DNA from 2 places in the Paenibacillus sp. 102 genome. Region 2 is predicted to be linked to the other one. Evidence: a T-box and tRNA genes for the amino acid it is inferred to sense, from the RefSeq annotation. Region 2 holds a T-box; the other holds one or more tRNA genes.
The links. A T-box is a leader RNA that pairs with one kind of tRNA and senses whether it is charged. The one in region 2 lies ahead of AAIE21_RS11980 (lysine--tRNA ligase), so its partner is inferred to be a tRNA-Lys.

Region 1 (15,154 bases), on a different contig from region 2:
CCCTGAAAGATGATCAGGTTGATAGGTTCGAGGTGGAAGCATGGTGACATGTGGAGCTGACGAATACTAATAGATCGAGGACTTAACCATATAATATGAAGCACTGTTATCTAGTTTTGAAGGAATATACCTTCATAAGTCTGGTAATGATGGCAGAGAGGTCACACCCGTTCCCATACCGAACACGGAAGTTAAGCTCTCTAGCGCCGATGGTAGTTGGGACCTTGTCCCTGTGAGAGTAGGACGTTGCCAGGCTAATATTATTCCGCAGTAGCTCAGTGGTAGAGCTATCGGCTGTTAACCGATCGGTCGTAGGTTCGAGTCCTACCTGCGGAGCCATTATGCTTCCATAGCTCAGCTGGTAGAGCACTTCCATGGTAAGGAAGAGGTCACCGGTTCAAGCCCGGTTGGAAGCTTGCGAAGAGTATTACAACTTTTGGCCCGTTGGTCAAGTGGTTAAGACACCGCCCTTTCACGGCGGTAACACGGGTTCGAATCCCGTACGGGTCACCACTTTTGGAGGATTAGCTCAGCTGGGAGAGCACCTGCCTTACAAGCAGGGGGTCGGCGGTTCGATCCCGTCATCCTCCACCATATATAGTTTATAATGTCGGAGGGGTAGCGAAGTGGCTAAACGCGGCGGACTGTAAATCCGCTCCTTCGGGTTCGGCAGTTCGAATCTGCCCCCCTCCACCATTTTCAAAAAACAACCTGATAAAGGTTTATTTTTTTGAAAAGACAAGCATACTAGTAAGTATTGATGGGCTATAGCCAAGCGGTAAGGCAACGGACTTTGACTCCGTCATGCGCTGGTTCGAATCCAGCTAGCCCAGCCATTTACGAGCCATTAGCTCAGTTGGTAGAGCATCTGACTTTTAATCAGAGGGTCGAAGGTTCGAATCCTTCATGGCTCACCATTTTTGCGGAAGTAGTTCAGTGGTAGAATACAACCTTGCCAAGGTTGGGGTCGCGGGTTCGAATCCCGTCTTCCGCTTTTTTACTTCGGGGCCTTAGCTCAGCTGGGAGAGCGCCTGCCTTGCACGCAGGAGGTCAGCGGTTCGATCCCGCTAGGCTCCATTATAAATTAGAAAAAACCTTACATCAAAAGATGTAAGGTTTTTTGTTTATCCTGCCTAATAAGGACAAGTTTTTATTCATTTCATTTACAATAGAAAGATAGAATGAAATATACAATTTGGATGGAAGTGTGTTTAGATATGGGGAACGGAGGGATAGGTGTTGAAAATTGTTATTGCGTCTGATTCATATAAAGAAAGCTTACGAGCGATGGAAGTATGTAAGGCCATTGAAAAGGGATTTTCTAAAATTTTCCCTCAAGCTGAGTGTGTAAAAATACCAATTGGAGATGGAGGAGAAGGTACCGTCCAATCCCTTGTTGATGCTACAGGTGGAAAGATTATTTCACTTTATGTAACAGGCCCACTTGGAGGGCTTGTAGAGGCGTTTTATGGCATTTCCAAGGATAAAAGCACGGCGTTTATTGAAATGGCAGCAGCATCTGGATTACATCATGTTCCAGTTGAAAAGCGAAATCCTCTCATCACAACAACAAAAGGAACAGGAGAGCTTATATTAGATGCGCTAGATAAAGGCGTACAGCACATTATTTTAGGGCTTGGAGGAAGTGCTACAAACGATGGAGGTACGGGAATGCTCTCTGCCTTAGGTGTAAAGTTTTTAAAGAAGGATGGGCAAGTAATAGAACCCGTCGGTGGAAATTTACAGTCTATTGATTCTTTAGATTTATCGCAATTAGATTCCCGTTTAGCGCATGTAAAACTAGAAGCAGCGTGTGATGTAGATAATCCGTTAACAGGACAAAAAGGAGCATCTTTTGTATTTGCAAAGCAAAAAGGTGCTAGTAGAGAAATGATTGCACAGTTAGATGATAACTTAAAGCATTATGCCTACCTATTAAAACAGCAGTTACATATTGATGTGGAAAAGGTTTCAGGTGCAGGAGCAGCAGGCGGATTAGGCGCTGCAGTTGTTGCTGTACTGAAAGGGGAATTAAGAAAAGGAATTGAAATTGTATTAGACTATACAAATTTTGATGAACACATAAAAGAAGCGGATCTTGTTCTTACAGGTGAAGGAAGAATAGATGTACAAACGGCTTATGGAAAAGCTCCAGTTGGAGTTGCTAGACGTGCAAAGAGGCTGCATATACCCGTTATAGCTATTGGCGGTTCGATGCTCTCTAATCACATTGCAGTTTATAAAGAAGGAATAGATGCTGTATTTGATGCCACACCAAGTCCAATGACACTAGAGGAAGCATATATAGCAGCAAGAGAAAATATAGAAATGACTGCACGGAATATCGCATCCGTATGGAAAATAGCTTCAGAAAGACGTCTCTAATTATAGGAGACGTTTTATTTTTAATTATTTATGAGTACATGTGTAATGTTTTTTTAGAAAAAGGTTCATTTTATACATAAAATAGATGTGGAATATAGATTTTTCTATAGATATGAATGAATAAGGTGTATATACATACAAAAAAATGTCGAGTTGAGTCAGAGTATATAAAAGATTTAAAATATTTAGTGAAGGCATAAAAGGGGGAGACTATCTATGAAGAAAGAAATTTCAATCGTTGGAGTTCCAATGGACTTAGGGCAAATGCGTCGTGGGGTTGATATGGGACCAAGTGCAATTCGTTATGCGGGAGTAATTGAAAGAATTCAAAATATTGGGTATGACGTAGAAGATATCGGAGACCTATGTATTGAAAGAGAACAGGAAATAGATGAAAATACAAAATTAAGAAACCTTACGCAAGTTGCACATGTTTGCGATGAATTAGCAGGTAAGGTTGATCATATTATAGAAGAAGGTCGTTTTCCACTTGTGTTAGGTGGAGATCATAGTATTGCTATTGGAACACTTGCAGGTGTAGCAAAACACTATAAAAATTTAGGGGTTATTTGGTACGATGCACATGGGGATTTAAATACGGAAGAAACATCACCTTCTGGAAACATTCATGGTATGTCACTTGCAGCAAGCTTAGGTTATGGACATCCTTCACTCGTTAATTTATATGAAGCGTATCCTAAGATTAAAAAGGAAAATGTTGTTATTATTGGTGCGCGTGCATTAGATGAAGGCGAAAAAGATTTTATTCGTAAGGAAGGAATTAAAGTATTTACAATGCATGAAATTGATCGTATGGGTATGACGGCTGTTATGGAAGAAACAATTGCTTATTTATCCCATACAGATGGTGTTCATTTATCATTAGATTTAGATGGACTTGATCCACATGATGCGCCAGGAGTTGGGACACCTGTAACTGGTGGACTATCGTATCGTGAAAGCCATTTAGCAATGGAAATGTTAGCAGAGGCTGATATTATCACATCTGCAGAGTTTGTTGAAGTAAATCCAATTCTAGATGAGAAAAATAGAACGGCAACAGTAGCGGTAGCTTTAATGGGTTCTTTATTCGGTGAAAAACTAAAGTAAATGTAAGAAAAGCAGCTGAAATGCTGCTTTTTTTATTTTAAAATGAGAGTATAATAATGAGTTATATTATACTACTCTGCACAAAAAAGTTCGACATCTTACCAATTTCCACCAAGGTGGTAACGTCGTTTGTAATTGTCGTTTCGTTCATGTATGGTATAATTAACTAGTTGTTGTAAATACATACAGATAGAGCAAAATAATAATATTTCAGTATATAAATAAAATTGCTCATAAGTAGGAGGAAGGGTTAGCATGCCTTTTGGAGATATGAACCTTTTGAAATATCTCAGTACGATATTAGATATCGCCGTTGTGTGGTTTGTTATATATAAGCTAATTCTTGTAATCCGAGGCACAAAAGCTGTTCAACTTTTGAAAGGGATTACAGTTATTATTATTGTTCGTATATTGAGTTATTTATTTGAATTGCATACGTTGCAGTGGCTCACAGACCAAGCTTTGACATGGGGATTTTTAGCGATAATTATTATTTTCCAACCGGAGCTTAGACGCGCGCTTGAACAATTAGGAAGAGGAAGCTTGTTCTCACGTGGAATTGGTCAGGAAGAAGAAGAGCATGAAATCGTTGCGAATGCTGTGGCAAAGGCAACCGAATATATGGGTAAACGACGCATTGGTGCGCTTATTACACTATCTAGGGAAACTGGAATGGGAGACTATGTAGAAACTGGGATTCCATTAAATGCGAATGTTTCATCAGAACTACTTATTAATATTTTTATTCCAAATACACCGCTTCATGATGGAGCAGTTATTATGCAAGGAAATACGATTAAAGCAGCAGCTTGCTATTTACCATTATCGGAAAGCCCGTTCATATCAAAAGAATTGGGAACGCGCCACCGGGCTGCGATGGGAGTTAGTGAAGTAACTGATAGCATTACAGTAGTTGTATCAGAAGAAACCGGCCAAATTTCTTTAACTAAAAATGGAGAATTGCATCGTGATTTAAAAGTCGAACAGTTGAAAGAAATGCTTTTGGCAGAGTTCAGTGGAAATGTGGGAACATCTTCTTCATCTTTATGGAATTGGAATTGGAGGAGAAATCGTCATGGATAAGCTAATGGAGAACCACTGGTTTTTAAAAGGAATTTCATTACTATTGGCGTTCATGCTTTACATGTCAACGAATTTGTCAGACAAAAATACGACAGCGAATAAGAGTGCATCGCCTTTTCCAACGGGAGATATAACAGAAACAGTATCTAACATTGTAGTGGCAGTAAACTACGATGAAGATAAATATATTGTAAACGGCATTCCAAAGTATGTAAAAGTGAAATTGGAAGGGCCCAAAAACGTGATTACTGCAGCAAAATCCCAACGGGAGTTTGGTGTATCTTTAGATTTACGTGGATATTCTACTGGAACATATGATGTTCCTTTAAAATATACCGGGATGGAAAACAACTTAAAAGCAACAGTTCAACCAGAGAAAGTTAAAGTTACGATTCAAAATAAGGTGAAAAAATCATTTCCTGTGGAAGTGAAGTATTCAAATGAGAATCAAATGCCGGGTGGTAGTATGGGGGCAAATCCAACGATTAAACCAGGGGCTGTGGAAGTTACCGGTACAGAAGAGGAACTAGCAAAAGTTGCGCTTGTCAGGGCATATATTGATTTGAAGGGGATAACAAAAACAGTAACAAAGACAGCCGAGATTGTACTGTATGATGAAGACGGACGGAAGTTAGACTTACAAGCAACACCGTCTAAAGTAAATGTTACAATCCCAGTTTCAAATCCAACCGCGACAAATAACATTGAAAAAACAGTTCCGTTAACTTATGTGAAAAAAGGAAGTGTGCCGGAAGGGTTAGTTGTTACAAACATCAGTGTCGAACCAAAGGAAGTGACAATATCAGGTCCAAAAGATGTTTTGGACAATATAAAGTCCTTGGAGGGCGTCGAAGTAGATCTTAGTAAAATTACGGAGTCTACAACATTCGATGCCTCTGTTTTATTACCGAAAGGCGTAACAAATGTAAGCCCCAGCCAAGTAAAGGTTTCTGTCGAAGTGCAAAAGCAAAAAAGTACAAAGAATAAGACAATCGACGGTATTTCCATACAAAAAAATGGACTGTCAGATGAATTCACTTTACAGCTACTTTCTCCACAAGATGGAAAGATAAGCGTTGATATTTCAGGAGAAGCAAGTATAGTAGATAAAATAACAGCAGCACAAATAATAGCTTCAATTAATCTACAAAATCTATCTCCTGGGACGCATGATATTCCAATTCAGGTTAGTGGTCCTAATGGTGTTTCAATAGAAGCAAAACAAAAAAATGCGAAGGTAACTCTTGTGAAGAAAGAAAAACCAGATCAAGAAGTACAAGGTAAGCCAGAGCAACCAGATTCACAAAAAGATAAAGAGACTGAAACAGAAAAACCAAAAGAAGAAGATCAAAACAAAGAACCTGAAAAAGAGAATGAAGAAAAACAAGAGGAAACTCAAAAACAAAAAGAGCAAGAAAAAGGAGCGAATAGCAATGGGTAAATATTTTGGTACAGATGGTGTGCGCGGTGTCGCGAATGAGGAATTGACGCCTGAATTAGCGTTTAAAATTGGACGTTTTGGAGGGTATGTATTAACAAAAGATACAGATCGTCCAAAAGTTATTATCGGTCGTGACACACGTGTATCTGGTCATATGCTAGAAGGTGCCTTAGTAGCAGGTCTATTATCAACTGGAGCAGAGGTTATGCGCCTTGGCGTTATTTCAACTCCTGGAGTTGCTTATTTAACAAAAGCATTAGATGCACAAGCAGGTGTTATGATTTCAGCATCTCATAACCCAGTACAAGATAACGGAATTAAATTCTTCGGTTCAGATGGATTTAAACTAACTGATGAGCAAGAAGCCGAAATTGAGGCTTTATTAGATAAAGAAGTAGATGAATTACCACGTCCAACAGGAACAGAACTTGGACAAGTGAACGATTACTTCGAAGGTGGACAAAAATACTTACAATACATTAAACAAACTGTAGAAGAAGATTTCTCAGGCTTACATATTGCTTTAGATTGTGCACATGGGGCAACATCTTCTTTAGCACCATATTTATTTGCAGATTTAGAAGCTGATATTTCTACAATGGGAACTTCACCGAACGGCATGAACATCAATGATGGAGTTGGTTCTACACATCCAGAAGTTCTAGCAGAACTAGTAAAAGAAAAAGGTGCAGATATTGGACTTGCATTCGATGGCGATGGAGACCGTCTAATTGCAGTAGATGAAAAAGGAAACATCGTTGATGGCGATCAAATCATGTATATTTGTGCGAAGTACATGAAAGAAACAGGTCAGTTAAAACATAACACAGTTGTTTCAACAGTTATGAGTAACTTAGGTTTCTATAAAGCGCTGGAAGCAAACGGTATTACAAGTGATAAAACAGCAGTTGGTGATCGCTATGTAATGGAAGAGATGAAACGCGGCGGTTATAACCTTGGTGGTGAACAATCAGGTCATATTATCTTACTTGATTACATTACAACCGGAGATGGAATGTTAAGTGCACTTCAGCTTGTAAACATTATGAAAATGAAGAAAAAACCATTGTCTGAGCTTGCAAGTGAAATGACAAAGTTCCCACAATTATTAGTGAACGTTCGTGTAACAGACAAAAAATTAGCATTAGAAAATGAAAAAATTAAAGAAATCATCCGTGTGGTAGAAGAAGAAATGAACGGAGATGGACGTATTCTTGTTCGCCCTTCTGGAACAGAACCACTTATTCGTGTAATGGCAGAAGCACCAACACAAGAGATTTGTGATGGATATGTCCATCGTATTGTAGAAGTTGTGAAAGCTGAAGTTGGAGCTGAATAATTCGGTAGTTTTATACAAAAAAGGAGCACAAAGCGTGCTCCTTTTTCATATGTTTTATAGACAATGAAAAGTTTTCATTGACGGTTTATGTTGTTTGTTATAAGATTGTCTTGTTCTTTTTCTCAAAGTAAATATAGGAATTATGAAAGCGCCAGAACTACAAGTTGTGTAGTTGACGAGGAGGAGTTTTATCGAGATTTCGGCGGATGACTCCCGGTTGTTCATCACAACCGAAAGCTTTTACTTAAATCACAGAGGTGACTCGGTGGACAAAGGTAAAGGTTTGATGAGAGAAAAGGAACGGATAAATACTAGCTGTATAAGTATATACGGACTGAAACCAATCGAGAGGAAGGTGAAAGCCGTTACAGACTTACAGGGCTAGCAATATGTAATCCGTTTTTTATATATAAATAATGGGATCGGACTATGTCGTTACATGTTCGCAGAGCAATGTAAGCATTTGTAACGGCGACTAAACATGTGTGGAATCGTAGGATTTATTGGAGATCAGGATGCAAAGGAAATTTTATTAAAAGGTTTAGAAAAGCTAGAGTACCGTGGATATGATTCAGCGGGTATTGCAGTACAAACAGAGAACGGTGTTGTTGTATACAAAGAAAAAGGCCGTATTGCAAAACTTCGTGAAATCGTAGATGGGGACGTAGCGGCAAGCGTGGGAATCGGTCACACACGCTGGGCTACACATGGTGTTCCAAGCACAGTAAACGCACATCCGCATCAAAGCACATCAAAACGCTTTACGCTAGTTCATAATGGTGTAATTGAAAACTATGAATTAGTGAAAAAAGAATATCTTCAAGATGTAACGTTTGTAAGTGAAACTGATACAGAAGTTATCGTGCAGCTTATGGAACAGCAAGTAAGCACAGGATTAAGTGTAGAAGATGCATTCCGTAAAACGTTATCCATTTTACATGGTTCTTATGCGATTGGATTACTTGATGCTGAAAATCCAAACATGATTTATGTTGCTAAAAACAAAAGCCCGCTATTAGTAGGTGTTGGTGACAACTTTAATGTTGTTGCGAGCGACGCAATGGCGATGTTACAGGTTACAGATCAATTTATCGAGTTAATGGATAAAGAAATGGTAATCGTAACACAAGAAAGTATTACAATTAAAAACTTACAAGGTGAAACGATTGAGCGTGCACCGTTTACAGCGGAATTAGATGCAAGTGATATTGAAAAGGGAACATATCCTCATTTCATGCTTAAAGAAATTGATGAGCAACCACTTGTAATCCGTAATATTATTCAAAAGTATCAAAATGAAGATGGCGAAATTGAATTAGATGAAGAGATTCGCAGTGCAATTTTAGATAGCGATCGTATTTATATTATTGCATGTGGAACAAGTTATCATGCAGGTCTTGTTGGAAAGCAGTTTATTGAGAAGTTTGCGAAATTACCTGTAGAAGTACACGTAGCAAGTGAATTCTCTTACAATATGCCATTATTAACAGAAAGACCATTCTTCATTTACATTTCACAAAGTGGTGAAACTGCAGATAGCCGTGCAGTACTTGTACAAACAAATGAAATGGGTCATAAAGCATTAACAATTACAAACGTACCAGGTTCTACGCTTTCTCGCGAAGCTGACTATACACTGCCTCTATACGCAGGACCAGAAATTGCAGTTGCTTCTACGAAAGCTTACACAGCTCAGCTTGCAGTGCTTTCAATCCTAGCAGCTGACATTGCGAAAGCAAAAGGTGAAGTTCTTGATTTCGATTTAACACATGAACTAGGTCTTGTAGCGAATGCAATGGTAGTACTTTGTGATCAAAAAGAAGAAATGGATGCACTAGCAAAACAATTTTTAGCAACAACACGCAACTGCTTCTTCATCGGACGTAGCGTCGACTTCTTCGTAGGATTAGAAGGGGCGTTAAAGCTAAAAGAAATCTCTTACATCCAAGCAGAAGGATTTGCTGGTGGAGAATTAAAACACGGTACAATCGCGTTAATTGAACAAGGTACACCAGTTATCGCACTTGCTACGCAAGAGCACGTAAACCTTGGGATTCGTGGTAACGTGAAAGAAGTAGTAGCACGCGGAGCAAACCCATGTATCATCTCAATGAAAGGTTTAGAAATGGAAGGCGATAGCTTCGTACTACCAGCTGTACACGAAGCATTAGCACCGCTTGTAGCAGTTATTCCATTACAACTTATCTCATACTACGCAGCGCTTCACCGTGAGTGTGATGTTGATAAGCCACGTAACTTAGCTAAGTCGGTTACGGTTGAGTAAGAGATTTAGAGAAATAATTTTATTTGTGGCTTTGAAATAAAGTCGTACCGTTTATAAAAAAGATGCACCGTTTTACCCCTTTAGATATTTTTGTCTAAAGGGGTGTTTTTATGTCCAAAAGAAAAAGAACATCTGAAATTGAAAAGTGGATTAAACAAGGGCGAGGTTCAGGTATAGGTCCAGATTAGCAGCTTTAGTTGAAGATTCAAGATGTTTCATCATTGGGTAGATCAACGAGATTAAAGGTATCAAAACGAAGCGTCAGCATGAATTTTTATCAGACTTGGAACGAAACCACTTTTACTTAACAGAATTTTCGTATTTATAGATAGATATCAGAGAGAAATTCCCTCTATTACTTCAAATAGTACCTGTATTATTTCAATGATATATTTCCTGAAGAGGTTTCCAATTGAACTTTATAATCCCCGCTCCCAGACGTTCCTTTTGTTTCTTTTTTCCCTTGTTGATGATTATCCAATACGATGCCGACTGAACATCTCCCGCTGTTAGATTTGAGGAGTAGCGTGGCATCTGGTTCATCCCCATTCAAGGAAACGTCCACATTTCCACTTGTTGTAGTAACGTAAACCTCACTATGAAAGTGAAGGAAGTCAAGTTTTACGTTACCACTACTTCCATTAACTTGCAGGTTGTGTGTTTGCAGCTCTTTACCAATGACGCTGCCAGAAGAGCCATTGACTATGATTTCTCCTGTGAATTCAGTGGGAATTCGAACTTCCAATTGGGGCATCCGGTCGATTTTAAACAGACGGGTTATATCATGTTTTACTTGAATCATTATTTTTCGTTTCCCCTTATTCATTAAAATTCCCGGACCATTGTCGTATAAAAGTAAGTACGCTTCCAATTCATCTATATCCGCTGATACTACATTTATCTTTGTGCTTCCATGATCTATGTGAATGGTATCTATATCTTTAAGGGAAGCCATTTGAAAGTCTTCACTTTCCAAACCTTCCGTACAGGCACTTAAAAACATTACAACAAGAATAACCGACATGACCATAAAGTATTTCTTCATCTTTCAACACTCCTCTCGTTGGATACCATTATAGAAGGTGACGTCACGTTAATTTCAAGTTTTATATAGATTTATTAATGAAAATTTAAAAAAGTCTAAAAACACTTGAAGTTTACGTTGCGTCATTTTGTATACTGTTTAGTAACTACTATATATATCCATTTTGATTTTTCGACATATAAGTCGCGGCTATGGATAACAAAAGCTGACATGTACTCGTTTTTTCTTTGTTTTCACTTGGCATGGTGCACAGGAAAAGGTTCTAACCGCTTCTATGTATGAACGGATGCTCTCTCTCACCTAAAAGAAGGGTTTTATAGCTGTTTTTTAATTTGTATCTATATATTTAGAGATATATAGATACAAGAGAATAGGAAGATAGGAGGTTTTTAGATGAAACAGGGAGATATTATTATTTATGGATGCGTCATTATAGGTGCAGGTATTGGACTGACACTGGATAATGCGTTTCCTGGTGTACTGATTGGCTTGGGAGCAGGATACTTACTTAAAAATCTTTTTCGTAAAGAGGAATAAATGTGGAATGAATAAAACAATTTCAAACGATAGAGTCTTAACATACAGAAAGGTAGGTTTATCAATTGATACACATTAATAAGGTTGGGGAGCTGACAGGTGTTACAGTAAGAACACTGCGTTACTACGATCAAATCGGATTATTAAAACCAGCATCCAAAACAGAGGGTGGCCATCGTTTATATACGAATGAAGAAATAAAAAAACTACAGCAGGTTCAATTTTTAAAAAAGGTTGGATTTCCGTTACATGAGATTAAGAATATGCTCGCTTCCAGTGCGTGGGATTGGTCAGATAGTTTAAAGAGTCAATTATCTTTTGTAATAAAAGAACAGGAAAATTTAAAGGAAATAGAGTTATCCTTACGGGAAATGATACATGGAATCGCGATTGAAGGAGAAGAGAACTGGATCGCGATTCAGAAGATTATGCAATTATCCAGTAAAGATAAGGAAATACAGCAGTATTATCGTGAATCTGTATTTAACGACAGAGAAATAAAACTATGGGAAAAGGTTCCCAATATGACAAGTGATAGCTCTGATTCACTAGAATGGATTGCTCTGATAGGTCAATTAAAGCGTTATATGGAGGACGGTCCAAAAGCACCCAAAGTCCAAAATATCATTAGAAGAATGGATGAAAAGCGCTTAGAGGAGTTTGAAGGTGAGGATGAATTTTTAGATAAGCTGTGGGAAATAAGGATGTCGCCAAAGCAATCAGAGAAACTGAGATTATATCCAATTGACCAGGATGTGCTCGAGTTTATGGATCAGGCATATACCATTTTCATGACTAAAAAGAATAATTCTCAAAAGGAATAAGGGGGGGAGAATGGTGAGTACAGAGCTACTTCTCCTAATAGGGGGATTGGCCCTATTGGACATGCTAAGCCCTACCATATTAGGGGTAACAGTTTATTTGCTTCTAACCGATAAAGAGAGACTTACCAAACGTTTATTGGTTTATTTATTGACGATAGCAGGATTGTATTTTGCTGTTGGAGTTTCACTTATGTTAGGATTAGATTTCTTGCTTGAGATTATTTCTGGCATATTTCAAAATCGAATCGTAAGCTGGACGTTCTTTATTATTGGGCTGATATTGTTCATAGCAAGTTTTTATGTTCCAACAAAGAAAAGTTCAGACCTACCTGCACCAAAATCAAAAAGCATTTTTTCAATGGTTGCTCTGGGATTCACTACTACATTAATTGAAGTAGGTGCTGCATTCCCTTATTTTGGAGCAATTGGCATAATGACTACTTCTAATCTATCGTGGGTGGAGTGGTCTTCTATTTTAGCGGGATACAACTTTATCATGGTGTTGCCTTCCCTCGTGCTACTTCTCTTCTATCTCCTGTTTGGGCGGTGGATGCAAACACTTCTCGAGAATCTTCGAGTGAAAATTACTAATAATACAGGATCAGCCCTTTCGTGGATTATGTGTATAGTTGGACTCATTCTGATTTTTAATAGCCTGGATTATTTGTAGGATGTTTGAGTAACAAAGGCAAAAAATGATTAAACTTTTTTATAAAGACCAATTTTAATTCTGCTGGAGAAGAATCCATTTTGATCAAACTTTTTTCAAAATGGATTTTATTGATTTATCGTAAAATATGGGTTTAGGAGGCATTTTTGATCGAACTTTATTTCAAAGCTACAAGATGTAGATTTGAAATAAAGTCACGATGTTTTTAAGAAAGACGCGAAGTTTATAAAAAAATGCGATGCTTTATCATACTTCATTCAAAGAATTTTATTAACTAAGTATTCATAAATTGCAATCAAATCCTTTTGTTCCTTTCTCAACTTATACTAGTATGAGTTGTGTTTGGGACGATATTGAAGAAAATAAATTAGAACTAACAAAAAAACTCTGTAAAAATTATTACAGAGTTTTTTGCTAATTATTTATTGTTTTGCATATCGAATACGAATGTTATCATCCATATGATAAATTTGTAATGTGTTTCCATCATAGTTTTGTATCTTATACATTACACTGTCATTTGTTAACTTCACTTCTTGACCGTCTTTCAATGCTTGTGTTACTTTTAACGATAACTGGAATGAAGGAACGTCTACCTCATATGTTCCTGTTAAGAAGTCTCTCTTCTCCGGGTAACTACCATTAGCATAAGACTCAAATGTCTTATCACCTTTTAGAACTAACGTAGTTTTCACTCCACTACCAAAGTCAATACCCCAATTCCCTACGATTTCTGTACCATCTTTAATGTAATTCTTCATGTTTGTATAGTTAATTCCTAACTCTTCAGATGTACCAACTGTTCCTACGAATACACCAGTTTTAGCTTGGCTTTTGTCTGTCTCAGATTGACTAGAGTCTGTAGATGGGTTAGTTGAAATAGAGCCACTAGAAGAACTAGAAGGTTTATCTGTAGTTGTACCACCTTTTACTTCGGCTCTTAACTTATCGAATGTAGGTTTCCAAATACGTTTCGCTTCACTTAGCTTTGCATTTGCTTTATCTAAGATTTCCTTATCAGTTTCTAAATTGAAACCTTTACTGTTAAATAACTTCTCTATTTCACCGAATGTTTCTCTTAGTTTAACTGTAGCTTTTTCAATCTCTTTTTGGTCGTCTTTATGATTTGTTGGTGCATAAATTTTCTCTATCTTATCAAATACTTTATAGATGTCTTTAATACTATCTAATACCTCTGCTTTTGACTTACTTCCGTTTCTCATATCTTTTACAGAAGCATCATAGTAATCAAAGCGTCTTAACATATCTTGTTCAATGTCTAGTAAATATTGTGCATAATCTTCATCTAAAACTCGAACCTTTTGAACATCTTTACTATCATCTTTCGAATTGGAAGATTTTTCATTTGTTTTAGACTCTTTACTTTCTGACTTAGCTGAACTTGTTTCTTCCGTCTTAGTTTCCTTACTTTCTTGTTTACTAGATTCAGCATTTGTTTTTTCTTTGTCCCCAAATAAACTACTACAAGCTGACATAGAAAATGCTAATCCAGATGCTAGTAAAATTTTACCTGTACTTCTTTTTAAATTCTTCATATGATTCTCCCTCTCAAAACATAAAACAGATGCGCTTTAGCCCCTTTAAAACTAGAAGACATACCCCTTCTATATTTATCCTAAAATACCTTTCTATGTATATTATTTTACAAGGAATTACAGATATGGTCAAAATTTATTCTAAATTTACGATGTTCATAAAACAGATGTGATGCTTTATTCCTTCAAGTAAAAAATTCTAAGTGAGTTTTGATTAAACTTTTTTATAAAAATCTCATACTTAGTTAAAAAGATTAACTCCATTTTGATTAATCTTTTTTTCAAAATGGAGTTTTTGTTGTTGCTGTTAAATAAGGGTTTGTGACTTCATTTTTATCAAACTTTATTCTAAAGCAACAAGATTTGAAATAAAGTTGCACCGTTTCCACCCCTTTAGATATGATTATCTAAAGGGGTGTTTTTATGTCGGAAAGAAAAAGAACATCTGAGATCGAACAGTGGATTAAACAAGGTCGAGGGACTGGTATTGGAGTAGATTATAAACCTTGGTTAAAGATTCAAGATGTATCTTCAAAGGGTCGTTCAACTCGTTTAAAAGGAATAAAAACAAACAGAAAGCATGAATTTCTGTCGGATTTGGAAAAAAAATATTTTTATTTAACTGAATATTCGAACTCTGTTGTTGATATCCGAGAACAATTTCCTTTATTACCGTTAGAAGAAACCATTGTTATTACAAATGAGTTAGGTATAAATCATCCTACTGACCCTAAAACTGGTATTCCGATTGTGATGACAACGGATTTTTTATTAACAGTTAATAAGGGATACAATGTGACTGAAGTAGCTCGTACAATCAAAATGAAGGATGAATTACTGAAGGAACGTGTACTTGAAAAGCATTGAAGGTCAAGGTATT
Region 2 (15,154 bases):
AGATCACGTACAAGACGGAGATTATGAACTGATTGCCTTGCCGCTTGCATTAACAGATGCAGATGGTAGTCCAGTTCGTGCGGTAATAAGACCACTATAGAATAGTCATAATGCATAGAAGGGGAGTTCAGCTTATGAAAGAAAACGAAAAAGTAATTATGGAAAAAGGAATCCACACAGATTTCAAAGAGAATATGACATATGGAGAGTACTTACAATTAGATAGTCTACTAGGAAGTCAAAAAAGACTTTCCGACCATCATGATGAGATGCTGTTTATTATTATTCATCAAGCGAGTGAACTGTGGATGAAGCTAATTTTACATGAACTGAGCGCAGCGATTGAATCGATTCAAAATGAAAGATTGGCACCAGCTTTTAAAATGCTTGCGCGCGTTTCAAAAATTCAATCGCAAATTATTCAATCATGGGATATTCTTGCGACGCTCACACCATCTGAATATATTGAGTTTCGTGATTCACTCGGTCAAGCATCAGGGTTCCAATCTTATCAATACCGTATGATCGAGTATGCGCTTGGGTATAAAACACCGCACGCATTAAAGATTTATGAAAAAGACCCAGAGTTACACGCTCGTTTGCATAAAGCACTTCATTCACCAAGTCTATACGATGTTGCGATTCAGGCGCTTGTAAAGGAAGGGTTCCCAATTAATAAAGATCTATTAAATCGTGATATTACACAGCCTTATGAAGAAGACGCGACAGTTGAAGCAGCATGGTTAGAAGTTTACGCTGATGTGAAAAAATACTGGGATTTATATCAACTTGCGGAGAAATTAATCGATATTGAAGATTGGCTCCAGCAGTGGCGATTCCGTCATATGAAAACAGTAGAACGTATTATTGGTCATAAAATGGGTACTGGTGGATCGTCTGGAGTATCGTATTTAAAACGTGTTCTTGATCAACGCTTTTTCCCTGAACTTTGGAATGTGCGGACAAAATTATAAAAAAATCAGCATCTCCTAAGAGATGCTGATTTTTTTTTATAATTCGTTGTTATTTTTTCTAGCTCTATCTTCAATATTTGTTTCAGGCATTCCATATAGGCCGTTCATAGCTTGTTCATCTTGATCAAGTCCAACAGTATTATAGTCATTTTTATTTTTATCTACATTTACTTCCTTAGCGTATTGTTTTTTCATTTCACTCACCTCCATTTATAGAATGGCAAATAGTAAAATGTATATTCATGATAATGGAACAACAAAGTAGTGAGGTGAGGGAAATCTTCACTGGTTAAAGGTTCACTTTTTCTAAGAAGGTATATATAAATAGAAATATTTATTGGATTTGCGTAGAATAGTAAAGAATAACAAGAAAAAGTATGCATTTGGAGGAACATATATTGGATTTTTACAAGTTAGAAAATATATTTATGAAAAAGAAAGTGAATGCATTTCTCGTATACCAAAAAGGTGAATTAACGACAAATTATTATAAAACAAAAGAATGTGCAGACAATTTATATAAAATTAATTCTATCACGAAAAGTATCGTATCGATTTTAATCGGTATAGCAATAGACAAAGGTTATATAAATGATATACATACACCTATAGTAAAGTGGATTCCGAATGTACCCAAAGAAAAGAAAGAATTAACCATTTATCACTTACTAACAATGACAACTGGTGAAGAATGGAAGGAGTTCGGAAATGGAGTTGTATTTCCAAACGATTTTGTGGAATCAGATGATTGGGTAAAATATATTTTGCAGAAGCCTTTAATAGAAGAGTTGGGTACAAAAATGAATTATAATTCAGGTTCTTCGCATCTTCTAAGTTATATTGTACAAGTAGCAACTGGAAAGACAACAGAGCAGTTCGCAAAGGAATATCTATTTACTCCTTTACAAATTACCGAATATGAGTGGCAACAAGATCCACAAGATATTTATGTTGGTGGATTTGGCATGAAAATGAAAGCGGACGATTTATTAAAATTAGGACTATTATGTTTACAAAATGGATACTGGCATGGAGAAAAGGTTATATCTTCAAGTTGGATTGAACAATCAAGTAAGAATCGTTTTTTAACATATGAACATGTTGGAGCATATGGCTATCACTGGTGGGTATTAGATAACAGAAGATTTCACATACCGTATTGTATATATTTTGCAATGGGATACGGTGGACAATACATTATCATTATTCCACAGTTAGAACTTGTGGCAGTCATAAGTAGTCAAATGCCAAAGCGTGGATTAGTACCATTAAAATTATTTATAGAGCATGTACAAGAGTTTTCATAAACTCTTGTTTTTTATGTGGATGTAAAGTTAAATAGTAATAAAAAAGAGGGGATCGAAATGATTCCCTCTTTTTTAATCCCGCTATTCGTTGACAGTAAGATTATAATGTTAAGAATCAAAGAAATAACAGAATATAGGTGAGAAAATAAAAGCCTGTATCAGCTTGGTTAGTTAAACTTTATCTACTGCTTTTCTGAAATGTAATCTTCAAAAACTTCTCAGTCTTCGTATCAAACTCTACATCAACAAAAACCCCATACTCTTTTCCATCTTCACGCAGCCATAATTTAAATTTTTCAGTTGTTATGTTCACTGTCTTTGGTTTTCTTCCAATATGAAGGTAATCAATAATTTGCGCTTTTGGATATTTTTCTTTCGTTTTTTCAACTGCAAGTTTCCCCCATTTTGCGTATGGTGGTTGCGCATAAACGACAGATGGATGAGTATACGTATTGCAATATGTTGAAAAAAATACAATTCCTAATACGAAACATGCAAAAATGCGCTTCATAATAAACTCCTTTTATTCGTTTTCCTTATTGTATACATGCAGTCTAAATCATATAAGTTTGGATTTTTTTGTCTTCTTTACATAAAAGTATTTTATTTACAAAACATAACCATGAAATCATTACTGCAAATAAGGAGGGAACATATGCGTCATACAGTTATTTTTAAAATACTGATTATATTTGTATTAATCGGTATATCTGTAATTGTTAGTAGTGGGCAAACGAGAAATGTCCAAGCCTTTTCTAATCAAGTGATTCAAAGAGGTGCCTCTGGAGAGGATGTTATTGAATTACAGTCTCGCTTGAAATATAACGGATTTTATAAAGGAAATGTGGACGGTGTATTTGGCTGGGGTACATATTGGGCACTGCGAAACTTTCAACAAAAGTTTGGTTTACCTGTAGATGGCTTAGCAGGGGCTAAGACGAAGCAGATGCTCGCAAAAGCGACAAAGTATGAGAAATCGACTGCTAATAAAGGACAGACGGGTGGACAAGGTAAAAAACCAGCCCAGAATAAAGGTACAAATGTACCAAATGGTTACTCGCAAAATGATATTCAATTAATGGCGAATGCAGTTTATGGTGAATCACGTGGTGAACCATATTTAGGGCAAGTAGCAGTTGCGGCAGTTATTTTGAATCGCGTGACAAGTGCATCATTCCCGAATACAGTTTCGGGGGTAATTTTTGAACCACGTGCATTTACAGCAGTTGCTGATGGACAAATTTATTTAACGCCAAATGAAACGGCGAAAAAAGCTGTATTAGATGCGATTAATGGCTGGGATCCTACCGGAAATGCACTGTATTATTTCAATCCAGATACGGCAACGAGTAAATGGATTTGGACTCGACCGCAAATTAAAAAAATCGGCAAACATATTTTCTGTAAATAGAGCGGAGGTGAAGACATGTTAAGAGGTATCGTAATTGTATTATTAACAATCGGCGTAGTTGGAACAGGATATTGGGGGTATAAAGAACACCAAGAAAAAAATGCGGTATTGATTCGAGCTGAAAATAGTTATCAGCGTGCATTTCATGATTTAGCATATGAGGTTGATTTACTGCACGATAAAATTGGAACGACACTCGCAATGAATTCGCGCACATCTTTATCACCGGCATTAGCGGATGTATGGCGTCTAACATCGGAAGCTCGTTCTGATGTAGGACAACTCCCTTTAACATTAATGCCGTTTAATAAAACGGAGGAATTTCTAGCGAATATTGGTGATTTTAGTTATCGCACTGCAATTCGTGATTTAGAGAAAGAACCTTTAAATGATCAAGAATACAAATCATTGCAAAATTTATATTCAAATGCAAGTGATATTCAAGACGAGCTTCGGAAAGTGCAACATCTTGTTTTAAAAAATAATTTGCGTTGGATGGATGTAGAACTTGCGCTTGCATCAAATAAAGATCCAGCAGATAACACAATTATTGATGGGCTCAAAACGGTTGAAAAGAACGTCGCATCCTATTCGTCAAATAATTTTGGGCCGACTTTTACAAGTATGCAAAAAGCTAAAAAAGGCGGATTTGAAGCAACGGGTAAAGCAATTTCAAAAGATGAAGCGGCAAAAATCGCAAAAACGTTTTTAAATTTAAAAGGACATGAAAAAGTAGAAGTTGAGAAAAGTGGAAAAGGTGCGAAAGAATCTTTTTACAGTGTGAAAATTCAAGATCCTGCAACAAAGAATGAATTTTATATGGATATTACCGAAAAAGGTGGATATCCAATTTGGGTAATGAATAACCGCGAGATTAAGGAACAAAAAATAAGTTTGAATGAAGCAGGGAATAAAGGACTAACATTCTTAAAGGACCATAAGTTCACCAATATGGAGCTCTATGATAGTTCACAATACGATAATATTGGTGTGTTTACGTACGTTGTTAATGAAAATAATGTGCGTATTTATCCAGAAGCAATTCAAATGAAAATCGCTTTAGATGATGGATCAATTGTTGGTTTTTCAGCAAAGGACTATTTAGCATCACATCAAAAACGGACTATTCCAACTGCACAATTAACAGTTGCTGATGCAAGAAAGAAAATCAATCCAGATGTAAAAGTAATGGAAGAACGTCAAGCTGTTGTTGTAAATGATGTGCATAAGGAAGTACTGTGTTATGAATTTGTTGGTACATTAGGAAAAGACACGTATCAAATTTTTATTAATGCAAATGACGGAACAGAAGAAAAAGTGCAAAAGATGCAGGCTGTAGAAAAGGTTTATGATTAAACATCAATGATAAAGTGGTGAGAATAATGAAACTTCTTATATACATGCTTATGATTTGTTTTGCTATTACTGGATGTAGCGTTGGGAAGCAAGATAATGCACAAGAAAAACCAGAACAAAAAAATATTTCTATGAGAAACGTTAATTATAGGACAGATCAAAACAGACCAAATGAAAAGGTAGCTGATCATTTAGCATCTTTAGCTGCTAGTATACCAGGCGTAAGAGATGCGACAGCAGTAGTTGTAGGAAAATACGCAGTCGTTGGGATAGATGTAAAAGCAAAATTGGATCGCTCCCGAGTAGAATCAATCAAGTATGCTGTTGCTGAAAGTCTAAAACATGATCCAAATGGTGCAAATGCAGTAGTTGTAGCTGATGTTGATACGTATGAAAGATTAAAACAAATGGGTAATCAAATTAGACATGGGAAAGCAGGAGAAGGAATTCTTGATGAGCTTGCTGCCATTGTGGGACGTGTTATGCCGCAAGTACCAAATGATATGATAGAGAATAAAGAAACAAATCCGATTAAAGATAATGATAAACAATTACGGAAAGATGAAGAGAATGAATTAAGAAAAGAACAAAATGATCAATCGAATAATCATCTTAACAGATAATAAAAACATCTCGTGCTATATAGTGCGAGATGTTTTTTATTATCTATTAATATTCAGTTTATTTAAAGGTGAGTATATGTTTTAATTATAATTAGGGATTTGAAGTTCGATAATTCACAAAGTTCTATCGAAATATTTTTAAATAATCGAAAAGAGATGGGGGAAATAAAAGTGAATTTACAAACAGAAGAGATTCAGCTAATTCCATATGATGAAAAATATAAAGAAATCATAGAAATATTTACTTTACCTGGTGAACAAATTCAATTTACAGCAAAACCAAGTGACTTACTAGAAAAAGCAAAAAAAGATACAACACGAAATGTTGTAGTCATTACAGCAAACCAAATACCAGTTGGAGTTTTTGCATTGCAATCAGGAGCAAGGGTAGCTGAATACACAGATAATCCGAATGCTTTACTTTTAATTGCCTTTTCTATCAATTATGAGAAACAAGGAAAAGGGTATGCCCAAAAAGGATTAGCATCGTTGCATGACTTTGTTGCATCCTATTTTCCGAATAAAAATGAAATTGTACTAGCTGTAAACGAACGGAATATACCTGCTCAAAAGTTATATTTAAAAGTAGGCTTTGAAGATAGAGGTCAAAGAAGAATGGGCCCGATTGGAAGACAACTTGTTTTATATTTACCATTAGAAAAGTAAATAATTATAGTAAAAAACCTTACTCCAAAAAATATTTTATGCAGTAAGGTTTTTTATTTGTTACGATATGGGTGGAATAATATTTTGTAAAGATGTAAAAATGAAACAGAAATGAAGGAATTCGTGAATGTATCAAGTAAGAAAATAGAATTTAATTGGGGGAAGAGTCATAAAAACTGGGATTGCGGTCTTTCTTACAGTTTTAGTTTGTGACTTTCTCAATATCCCTACAATTTTTGCTGTTATTACAGCAATTGTAACAATTGAACCGCCGCAACAGACTCGATAAAGAAAGGATTGATTCGCTTTCCGGCTTCAACGATTGGTTCGGCATATGCGATGACATTTACGTTTTTATTTGGTCACCAAGCTATTTCGTATGCGTTGGCAGTGATGTTTACAATTGTAACATGTCAAAAATTTAAATTGCATGCTGGTACGTTAGTTGCGACCTTAACCGCGGTGGCAATGATACCAGTTACTGCGGATCATTATTTTTCAACTTTTCTTGTTCGATTAGCTACGACTTCAACAGGAATTATCGTATCCACACTAGTAAACTTTCTCATTTTACCTCCGCATTATACGAAAACGATCGTAAACTGCAAAAATGAACTGTTTATGAAAACAGCCAATATTATGGAGGAATGGTCAAAGCAAGTTAGCCAAGGAGAGGGTATCGAAAAAGAGACAGCAAGAGAGCTTAAGAAGCTGACGGCACTTTTACAAAAGGCTGTTCAATTTGTTCATTATGAACAAAAGGATTGGAAATATCATCGTCATACGAAAAAAGAAATGCGTAGATTTTTAGCTATTCAAAAACAACTTCACATCTTGCAGCAAATTATTTATCACCTTAAAAATTTAACAAGTACATATACAAAAAAATGTAGATGGTCCCAAAAAGAAAAAGAAGCGCTGCGAGGTGTAATTATATCTATGATATCGATATTGCGGAATAATTGTTATGAAATTGATTTTAAACATTACCGACTTATCGATGAACTGGATCAACAATTTTGGAATCATAAAAATGATTTAGCGGAACATAAACCACATGATTATCATCATCATTTTTCAAGTGAAGCTATTATTTTATTTGAAGTATTATCAATTCATGACATGTTAGAAGAATTAGAACGAGTTTGTAGAAAATATGAAGAAGAAAGAGAAGGCGTTCCTAAGTAAAGGAGTGTCTTCTCTTATGATATATTTCTTTATACATATCGTTTTGAAACAATGAACTCTACAAGTGGAATGACAATGAATGAAGAACAAAGTGCAATAAACAAAGGAAGGTTTTGAACATTGTCAAGTGAGTATAAGGCAGAAAATCCTTCTGACCAAATTAATAAAATAAACATAATAACAACTAATACAAAATACCCAATTTTGAAACTTTTAGATGTAATGTGTTGTCCCATTTCATCTTGACTTTCTTCTGACACACCGTTTGGATCTCCCCATGTAATATGATTTATTATGTAACTAATTATTAAAGAACCACCAAAAATAGTCCCTCCTAACATAGCTCCTCCAGTTACATATTTATATGTTCCATGTATGAATACCCCAAGTAATGATAGTAGAGAAATTAGAAAAATAAACTTCTTCTGATTCAATATAGTTCCTCCTTTACAACTAACTGTAAAAAACTCTTTACAATTATTAGTATAAAAATGGTAGAGGTTAATGTCAAATATATTTTACACAAATAGATAATCTTAAAAAACTTTACAATTGATTTCTCATTTTAGGGACAAATATAAAAAACAAAAATGAAAAAGATTTTTATTTGGTTTGAATGTCAAAGTGATAAATCGCATATATTGGGAAGGGATGTCAGATTAAATTGGGGGGTAAATATGTCCATACTTTTAAAAGCGGGTGCAGACGCTGGAAATAATGGTTTAAAATTAATGGTAAAAGGCCAAAATCCGATTTATATTCCAAGTATATATTCACTATATATTGGGGAGACGACAGGTTTATTGGATGAAGAAGATGTACCGATAACTGAAGTGGAAAATCATATTGATGTAACTATAAATTCACCATCTCTCATGTTAAATAATGTACGTTACATTGTTGGGCAAAAGGTTATCAATGATCAGTTAAAAGGGACAGAAGTAGAGAAGAAGTCTGATAAATCTACAGATGAATTAATGGTTCTAACGATTTTATCAGGTTTAGCAATTAGTGCTATGCGTCATAGTCCGAAATTAGACCATATTAATATTCGCTACGATTTATCAGTTGCTCTTCCAATGCAAACTATTACGCAAGAAGTAGCAGCAGAAAATGCGAAACGTTATATGGGAAATCATAAAGTTACTTTTCATTATCCAAACGGAAGAGATGTAACGATAAATGTCTCCATTGAGTATTGTAAATGTTTGCCTGAAGGAGCATCTGGAACTTGGGGAATCGTATACGATGAAGATGGTAATGTCTTAAAGCACAAAGTCGAAGGTGAAAAAAATAAAACAACTGAGATTGATTTCGTTGACAAAACATTATTATCTTTTGATATAGGTGCTGGCACAACTGAAGAAGTAGTTTCATTTGGAGTGAATTTTAGACCACAATTAAGTAAAGGATTGTCCTATGGAGTGAAAGAAACTTTATTGCAGATTATTACAAGATGGAATCGGAAGCATCCAACAAAAACGATAGATAGTATTACAGAGTTTAATCAAATTTATTTAAATGAGAAACACCCAAGGCATGCAATGCTAGTAGAAGAGTCACAGCAAGCATTTCTAGGATTGGCTGCACGAGTTGCAACGGACATTATTAATAAAATTGATGATATGAAAGATGATCCATATGTATTTATTTATGGTGGTGGAGCGGTTATCATTAAAAATAGCTTGGAACTTATTTTAAAACAAAAAGGCCGTTTAAAAAATGTAACATTTGTAGATAACCCTTTATTTACAAATGCACGCGGATTATTAGTTTACACATGTTCACCACGATATAGAGAATATAAACAAAAAGAATTAGGGTTTACGAATCTAACAATTAGTTAGTTGGTGTGAGTATGCGGCGTAAGAAGTATAAATGTGGTGATCGGGTAAAAATATATTTAAATAAATCTGTATCTCCTGAAATGATTACTTGGATTAATAAGCAATCTGATGTAACAAACTTTTTTTTATACGGTGTGCAGCAACTATTTAAACAAGTAGGGGATATTGATGTATCAAAAACGTTACCAAGCAGCCATGTTTTTTCCGTTTACATTGAACCTACTTCTATGTTTAAAATTGAAGTAAATCCTTTTAAAAATGTAACCCAAAATGTAACCGTGAGAAAGAAAGAATCGACTGAACGTGTAGAAAATAAGCCGTGGGCATTAACTGATGAAATAGATTGTCCTTTTTTTTAACACATATGAAAGAATATTTAAGGCCTTCCACTGTACATATGGATTAAGTGGGAGGCCTTTTTTGATTTTGCAGGTTACACGTTTTGAACAACAAAAGTTACCGCATTTGTTTTTAATTGAATTGATGTATCGTTACGCATGATGTTATACGTCAAATGGTTAACTTCTATATGGATTTCTTTCCATCCCTTATACATATTTTTAAGTGTATTCAGCACGATTTCAGTAGAAAGATTTATTTCTATTAATGCGTCTAGTTCTTCATTCGTTGCTAAATCGATTTCTTGAACACTAGAATTTACAATTAGACAATTGACGCCGTTATGTTTTGTCCCACGTTTCATTGATAAGAGTACTTTTTCAAAGGATTCTTTTGTCTGAACGTGTTCTAAACTCGACACCGCAATAATGTAATCATAATTTTCAGGCTGAATATCATAATTTTCAATTTCAGTTTTTATTATTTCGATTGCGTCAAGTACATGGTGTTCTTTACTATTTTCTTTTAACTTTGTTAATGCAGAGTCTAGTAAATCGACACATGTAACTTTTCCGCCATTATTGAGTATCTTTTGTGCGATTGGAATACTATTTCTTCCGACACCAGAACCGAGATCGAGTACTTTTACTTGCTTTTTCCCTTCAAAATAACTCATCATATCCATTACTGTTTTTACTGGCTTGTGAAGCCAAGAGCCGGCCTCGAACAATTTGTATTGCTCATAACAAAGGTCATGATACTTTTTTTCTTCTTGTCTAATGTACGCTATTCGATTCATTTTTTCACCTGCGATTTCTTATAATGAAATGGATACGTTGGGCTGCCTTTTATCTGTGTTTTCATTCGAAATACGCCACCAGCATTTGGATAGGCTTTTAATTGATTGGGATTCATTCTTGTTCTAGCAGTAGTAATATATAATTCTGTTAAGTCTGGCCCTCCAAAAGTACAGGAAGTCACATTGAGCGCTGGCACAGGAACCGTTAACACTTTTTCACCACTTATTGGATCCCATCTTGTGACTTTAGCTCCGCCCCAATGTGCAATCCACAAACAACCTTCTTCATCAATTGTCATGCCATCTGGTAGTCCATCATCATTAGGAATAGTAATGATATATATTGGGTTATTAATTGTTCCAGTATGTATATCGTAATCAAAACAAGTAACTGTTTTAGTAGGTGTATCAATGAAGTAAAGATATTGATGATCAGGTGACCACGCTAAGCCATTGGATGTATTTACATTTTCTAGTTGTTTTTTCACACTACAATCCGTATCCAAGAAATATAAAGAACCTGCTTCGTTAATCCCATATAAATCTGTCGTTCCTGCCCAAAAACGCCCAGCAGGGTCACATTTTCCATCGTTAAAGCGGTTTTCTAGTAAATGAGGCTCTGGGTCATGAATAAGCATTAGTTCCTCTGTTTCAAGATTAAGAGAATGGAAACCGCGCTCCATTGCTAATATAACTCCGCCAGATGCATCTGGAACGATACATCCAATTTGTTGGTCAAATGAAATTTCACGATTTGTATTCGTGATCGGATTATATATAAACAACTTTTTTTCTAAAATATCAACCCAGTATAGTAGGTGTTTCTGCTCATCCCAACAAGGACCTTCACCTAATCTGGCTTTAGCATCGATAACTAATTCTAATTTTCCTAGCAATGTATCCTCTCCTTTCTGCACAACTAACCAATATATATTCGCTAAAAAGGATTGAATATCCTTTGTTATGGAAAAATTTTACAATTGAAACTTTGTAATTTTTTTTATGTAAAATAACTTATAAAAAAATGGCAACGAAGAGAAGAGTAGTTAAGAATGATTACATACAGAGAACTCCAGTAGCTGAGAAGGAGGAGTAAGAATCTTAATAAAAAAAGACTTGGAGCTGCGCATGGAACTAATAGATTTAGGGATGATGCGACGGGTTTTCCCGTTATAGAGATAGGGTATAAGCAAATTTTGCCGTACTTGAAGAGATTAATATGGTGACATATTAATAAACTGAGGTGGTACCACGAAGTGAACAACTCTCGTCCTCAAGATGAATAATCTTTGGGGTAGGAGTTTTTTTATTGTATTTAAAAAGAAATTGATAAACAAAAAAATTATACCGAGGTGAATTATATACATTGGGCGTATCAAATAGCGCATGAACTGATTCGAAAACACCCAAATAAAGAAATGTTTGTATGTGCATCTGGAATTAGTCCTTAATGGATTGAATTCCAAAACCAAGCGAATCATGTTGAAAACTGATTCCATCATCACTTAATATTATTTGATACCATTTTGTACAGGCGAAGAAATTAAGTGTTTACTAGGCAATACAAGGATTTTTTTAGTAAGTGATAAAAAATATGGTAGTATATGTTTACAAAGAGACTATAAAAGAAGGTTATAAGAAAGGAATTAGCAAATGGTTAAAATTATGATTGTGGAAGATGATCCTAAAATCGCAGAATTATTATCTTCTTACATCGAAAAATATGGGTATCAAGGAATTGTTATCGTCGATTTTCAACGCGTATTAGATATTTTTTTACAAGCAAAACCAGACTTGGTGTTATTAGATATTAATTTACCAAGTTTTGATGGCTATTATTGGTGTAGGCAAATTCGCGCTGTTTCTACGTGTCCCATTTTATTTATTTCAGCTCGTGAAGGTACGATGGATCAAGTCATGGCTTTAGAAAATGGCGGGGATGATTATATACCAAAGCCGTTTCATTATGAAGTTGTAATGGCGAAAATTCGTAGTCAACTAAGACGTGCATATGGAGATTATGCACCAAAAATAGAAGAGCGAATGATTGAGCAGCAAGGACTTACTTTGTTTCCAGAGCGCTTAGTATTACAATTGCGCAGTCAAGAAGTTGATGTAACAAGAAATGAAGCAATTTTGTTAGAGATGCTAATGAAAAATTATCCGCGTGTTGTAAGTAGGGAAGTATTATTAAATAAGCTTTGGGATAGTGAATCTTACGTTGATGATAATACGTTAAGCGTCAACACAACGCGTGTTCGTAAAAAACTCCAAGCATTAGGAATTCGAGAGGCGATTGAAACAATTCGAAGTGTTGGTTATCGTTTACATATTACATGGGAAAATGGTGGGGGAAAATGATAAAACTGTTTCTGCGAGAACATATTCCGCTTTTATGTTTTACAGCTTTCCAGCTCATCGCTATTTTTCTTGTGTATTGGTTTGATGGCTATCGCCATGTAACCACCGCGCTTTATGCAATGTTTTTAGGAGTATGTTTTTTACTTGCCTATTTATTATATCGCTATTTTGCTCATAAGTCTTTTTATGAAAGGTTAGCAAACCCAATGCAATCATTAGATGAATCTGTACAAAAGTCTGACTTTTCCCCTTTGTCAACTGCATTACATGAGTTATTAGAAGTACAATATCGGCACTACCAGAATCAGTTACAAGTGCAGGAACGCAAAAATGAAGAGCATTTGACTTTTATGAATCAATGGATTCATCAAATGAAAACACCTTTATCTGTTATTGAATTAATGACACAAGATGAAGTTGACCCTCGATTTGAGAGTATTAACGAAGAAGCAGATAAACTAAAAAAAGGGTTAGAAATGGCTTTATATGTTGCGCGTCTAGAAACTTTCACACAAGATTTCTACGTAGAAAGAGTGCAATTATATAATTTAGTAAACGAAGCAATACATGAACATAAGCGTTTTTTTATTCGGAATTTTGTATATCCAGAAGTCAAAATAGAAAAAGACATCGTTGTAGAAAGTGACGCGAAGTGGCTTCGATTTTTAGTTGGTCAAATTTTATCTAATGCAATTAAGTATTCAGCCGGTAGTAGAGAAAAAATTATAATAAAAGCATATAATGTAGATAAGACTGTCACCTTAGAAGTAAGAGATTTTGGAGTAGGTATACCAAAACAAGATATGCCACGTGTGTTTCAACCTTTCTTTACAGGAGAAAATGGTAGAGATTTCAAAGAGTCTACTGGGATGGGATTATACCTCGTATATGAAATTGTGAAACAGTTAGGACATAAAGTAGAAATACATTCTGAAGTTGAAAAAGGTACAACTGTACGAATTATTTTCTATATCTCATAAAAAGCTGATGAAATAAACTTTTTCATCAGCTTTTTTTAGAAATCTTACAAAGTTGTAAGGTAAATGAAAGACGAATCAATATGAGATGTAAGATAACTCCTTTACACTTCAAACTAAGCAGGATAAATGAAGGGAGAATGTGATATGGAAATATTGCAGGCGAAAGGAATTAGTAAAGTATATAAGGGGAAAGTTCCTTATAAAGCTCTTGTTGATATTGATTTATCTATTCAAGAAGGCGAGTTCGTTGGTATTATGGGACCGTCTGGTAGTGGGAAAACAACATTGTTAAATATGGTATCTACGATTGATTCACCAACATCAGGAAACATTTTAATAAATGGTATGAATCCTTTTCAGCTGTCATCTGAAAAACTAGCGTTATTCCGTCGACAACAGCTAGGATTTGTTTTTCAGTCTTTTAATCTTCTTAGTACGCTTACTGTAAAAGAAAATATTGTGTTGCCGATGACGTTAGACGGGATGTCTGTAAAGGAAATGAATAAGCGGGTGGGAGAGGTTGCAGAAAAATTAGGCATTCTCGATATTTTGCATAAAAGAACATATGAAATTTCAGGTGGTCAAGCACAGCGAACCGCAATTGCTCGTGCAATCATTCATAAGCCACAATTATTATTAGCGGATGAACCTACGGGAAACTTAGACTCTAAGTCTTCGAATGATGTGATGAGTATGTTAGAAGAACTGAATAAGAAAGAACATGCAACGATGATGCTTGTTACTCATGATCCATATGCAGCAAGTTATTGTAGTCGCGTTATCTTCATTAAAGATGGTGAATTGTATAATGAAATTTATTGCGGTGAAAGTAGACAAGCTTTTTATCAAAAAATTATGGATGTTCTCTCGTTGTTAGGAGGGAAAAGACATGACTTTTCGTCAATTCGCATTTAATAATGTTTTCCGTAATAAACGGACATACGCCGCTCATTTTTTAAGCAGTACATTTTCTATTATGATTTTCTTTACATATGCGCTTTTATTATTTCACCCTGATTTAACTGGTGAGTTAAAATCGACAAGTGAAACGATAAGTGAACTTGGTACAATTGGATTTAAGATCTCACAAAGCTTGATTTTTGTGTTTTCATTTTTCTTTATCTTATATTCAGTAAGCTCATTTTTAAAAACACGTAAAAAAGAGTTTGGCATTTTAATGATGCAAGGAATGTCTATAAGACAGTTGAAAAAGTTAGTGCTCATTGAAAATATGTTAATTGGATTTGGTTCAATCTTTATAGGCATTATGATCGGCCTTATATTTTCCAAATTGGTACTACTC

Region 1: it has a tRNA-Lys gene. The T-box ahead of AAIE21_RS11980 (lysine--tRNA ligase) is inferred to sense a tRNA for this amino acid. The anticodon was not compared.

What each region holds. Positions count from the first base shown of each region.
Region 1 is NZ_JBCGHT010000015.1:86,832-101,985, reverse strand. It holds partial or broken rRNA gene AAIE21_RS23290 (23S ribosomal RNA) at 1-90, shown strand, start outside; rRNA gene rrf (5S ribosomal RNA) at 140-255, shown strand; tRNA gene AAIE21_RS23280 (tRNA-Asn) at 265-339, shown strand; tRNA gene AAIE21_RS23275 (tRNA-Thr) at 344-416, shown strand; tRNA gene AAIE21_RS23270 (tRNA-Glu) at 439-513, shown strand; tRNA gene AAIE21_RS23265 (tRNA-Val) at 519-594, shown strand; tRNA gene AAIE21_RS23260 (tRNA-Tyr) at 613-696, shown strand; tRNA gene AAIE21_RS23255 (tRNA-Gln) at 762-836, shown strand; tRNA gene AAIE21_RS23250 (tRNA-Lys) at 842-917, shown strand; tRNA gene AAIE21_RS23245 (tRNA-Gly) at 923-994, shown strand; tRNA gene AAIE21_RS23240 (tRNA-Ala) at 1,005-1,077, shown strand; gene AAIE21_RS23235 (glycerate kinase) at 1,240-2,385, shown strand; gene rocF (arginase) at 2,602-3,495, shown strand; gene cdaA (diadenylate cyclase CdaA) at 3,751-4,578, shown strand; gene AAIE21_RS23220 (CdaR family protein) at 4,571-6,019, shown strand; gene glmM (phosphoglucosamine mutase) at 6,012-7,358, shown strand; partial or broken gene AAIE21_RS23210 (hypothetical protein) at 7,645-7,827, shown strand; gene glmS (glutamine--fructose-6-phosphate transaminase (isomerizing)) at 7,840-9,642, shown strand; partial or broken gene AAIE21_RS23200 (heteromeric transposase endonuclease subunit TnsA) at 9,753-9,967, shown strand; gene AAIE21_RS23195 (DUF4097 family beta strand repeat-containing protein) at 10,019-10,687, opposite strand; gene AAIE21_RS23190 (hypothetical protein) at 11,081-11,224, shown strand; gene AAIE21_RS23185 (MerR family transcriptional regulator) at 11,290-12,048, shown strand; gene AAIE21_RS23180 (GAP family protein) at 12,059-12,718, shown strand; gene AAIE21_RS23175 (DUF3994 domain-containing protein) at 13,141-14,274, opposite strand; partial or broken gene AAIE21_RS23170 (TnsA endonuclease N-terminal domain-containing protein) at 14,698-15,135, shown strand.
Region 2 is NZ_JBCGHT010000003.1:541,770-556,923, reverse strand. It holds gene kynB (arylformamidase) at 1-100, shown strand, start outside; gene kynA (tryptophan 2,3-dioxygenase) at 135-974, shown strand; gene AAIE21_RS12045 (DUF4021 domain-containing protein) at 1,011-1,169, opposite strand; gene AAIE21_RS12040 (serine hydrolase domain-containing protein) at 1,373-2,281, shown strand; gene AAIE21_RS12035 (YqzG/YhdC family protein) at 2,460-2,792, opposite strand; gene sleB (spore cortex-lytic enzyme) at 2,937-3,692, shown strand; gene ypeB (germination protein YpeB) at 3,708-5,048, shown strand; gene AAIE21_RS12020 (YhcN/YlaJ family sporulation lipoprotein) at 5,075-5,671, shown strand; gene AAIE21_RS12015 (GNAT family N-acetyltransferase) at 5,828-6,337, shown strand; partial or broken gene AAIE21_RS12010 (aromatic acid exporter family protein) at 6,492-7,525, shown strand; gene AAIE21_RS12005 (hypothetical protein) at 7,555-7,959, opposite strand; gene AAIE21_RS12000 (ParM/StbA family protein) at 8,203-9,372, shown strand; gene AAIE21_RS11995 (hypothetical protein) at 9,384-9,731, shown strand; gene AAIE21_RS11990 (class I SAM-dependent methyltransferase) at 9,806-10,510, opposite strand; gene AAIE21_RS11985 (SMP-30/gluconolactonase/LRE family protein) at 10,507-11,406, opposite strand; T-box leader at 11,532-11,788, shown strand; partial or broken gene AAIE21_RS11980 (lysine--tRNA ligase) at 11,872-11,958, shown strand; gene AAIE21_RS11975 (response regulator transcription factor) at 12,164-12,871, shown strand; gene AAIE21_RS11970 (sensor histidine kinase) at 12,868-13,851, shown strand; gene AAIE21_RS11965 (ABC transporter ATP-binding protein) at 13,996-14,766, shown strand; gene AAIE21_RS11960 (ABC transporter permease) at 14,741-15,154, shown strand, end outside.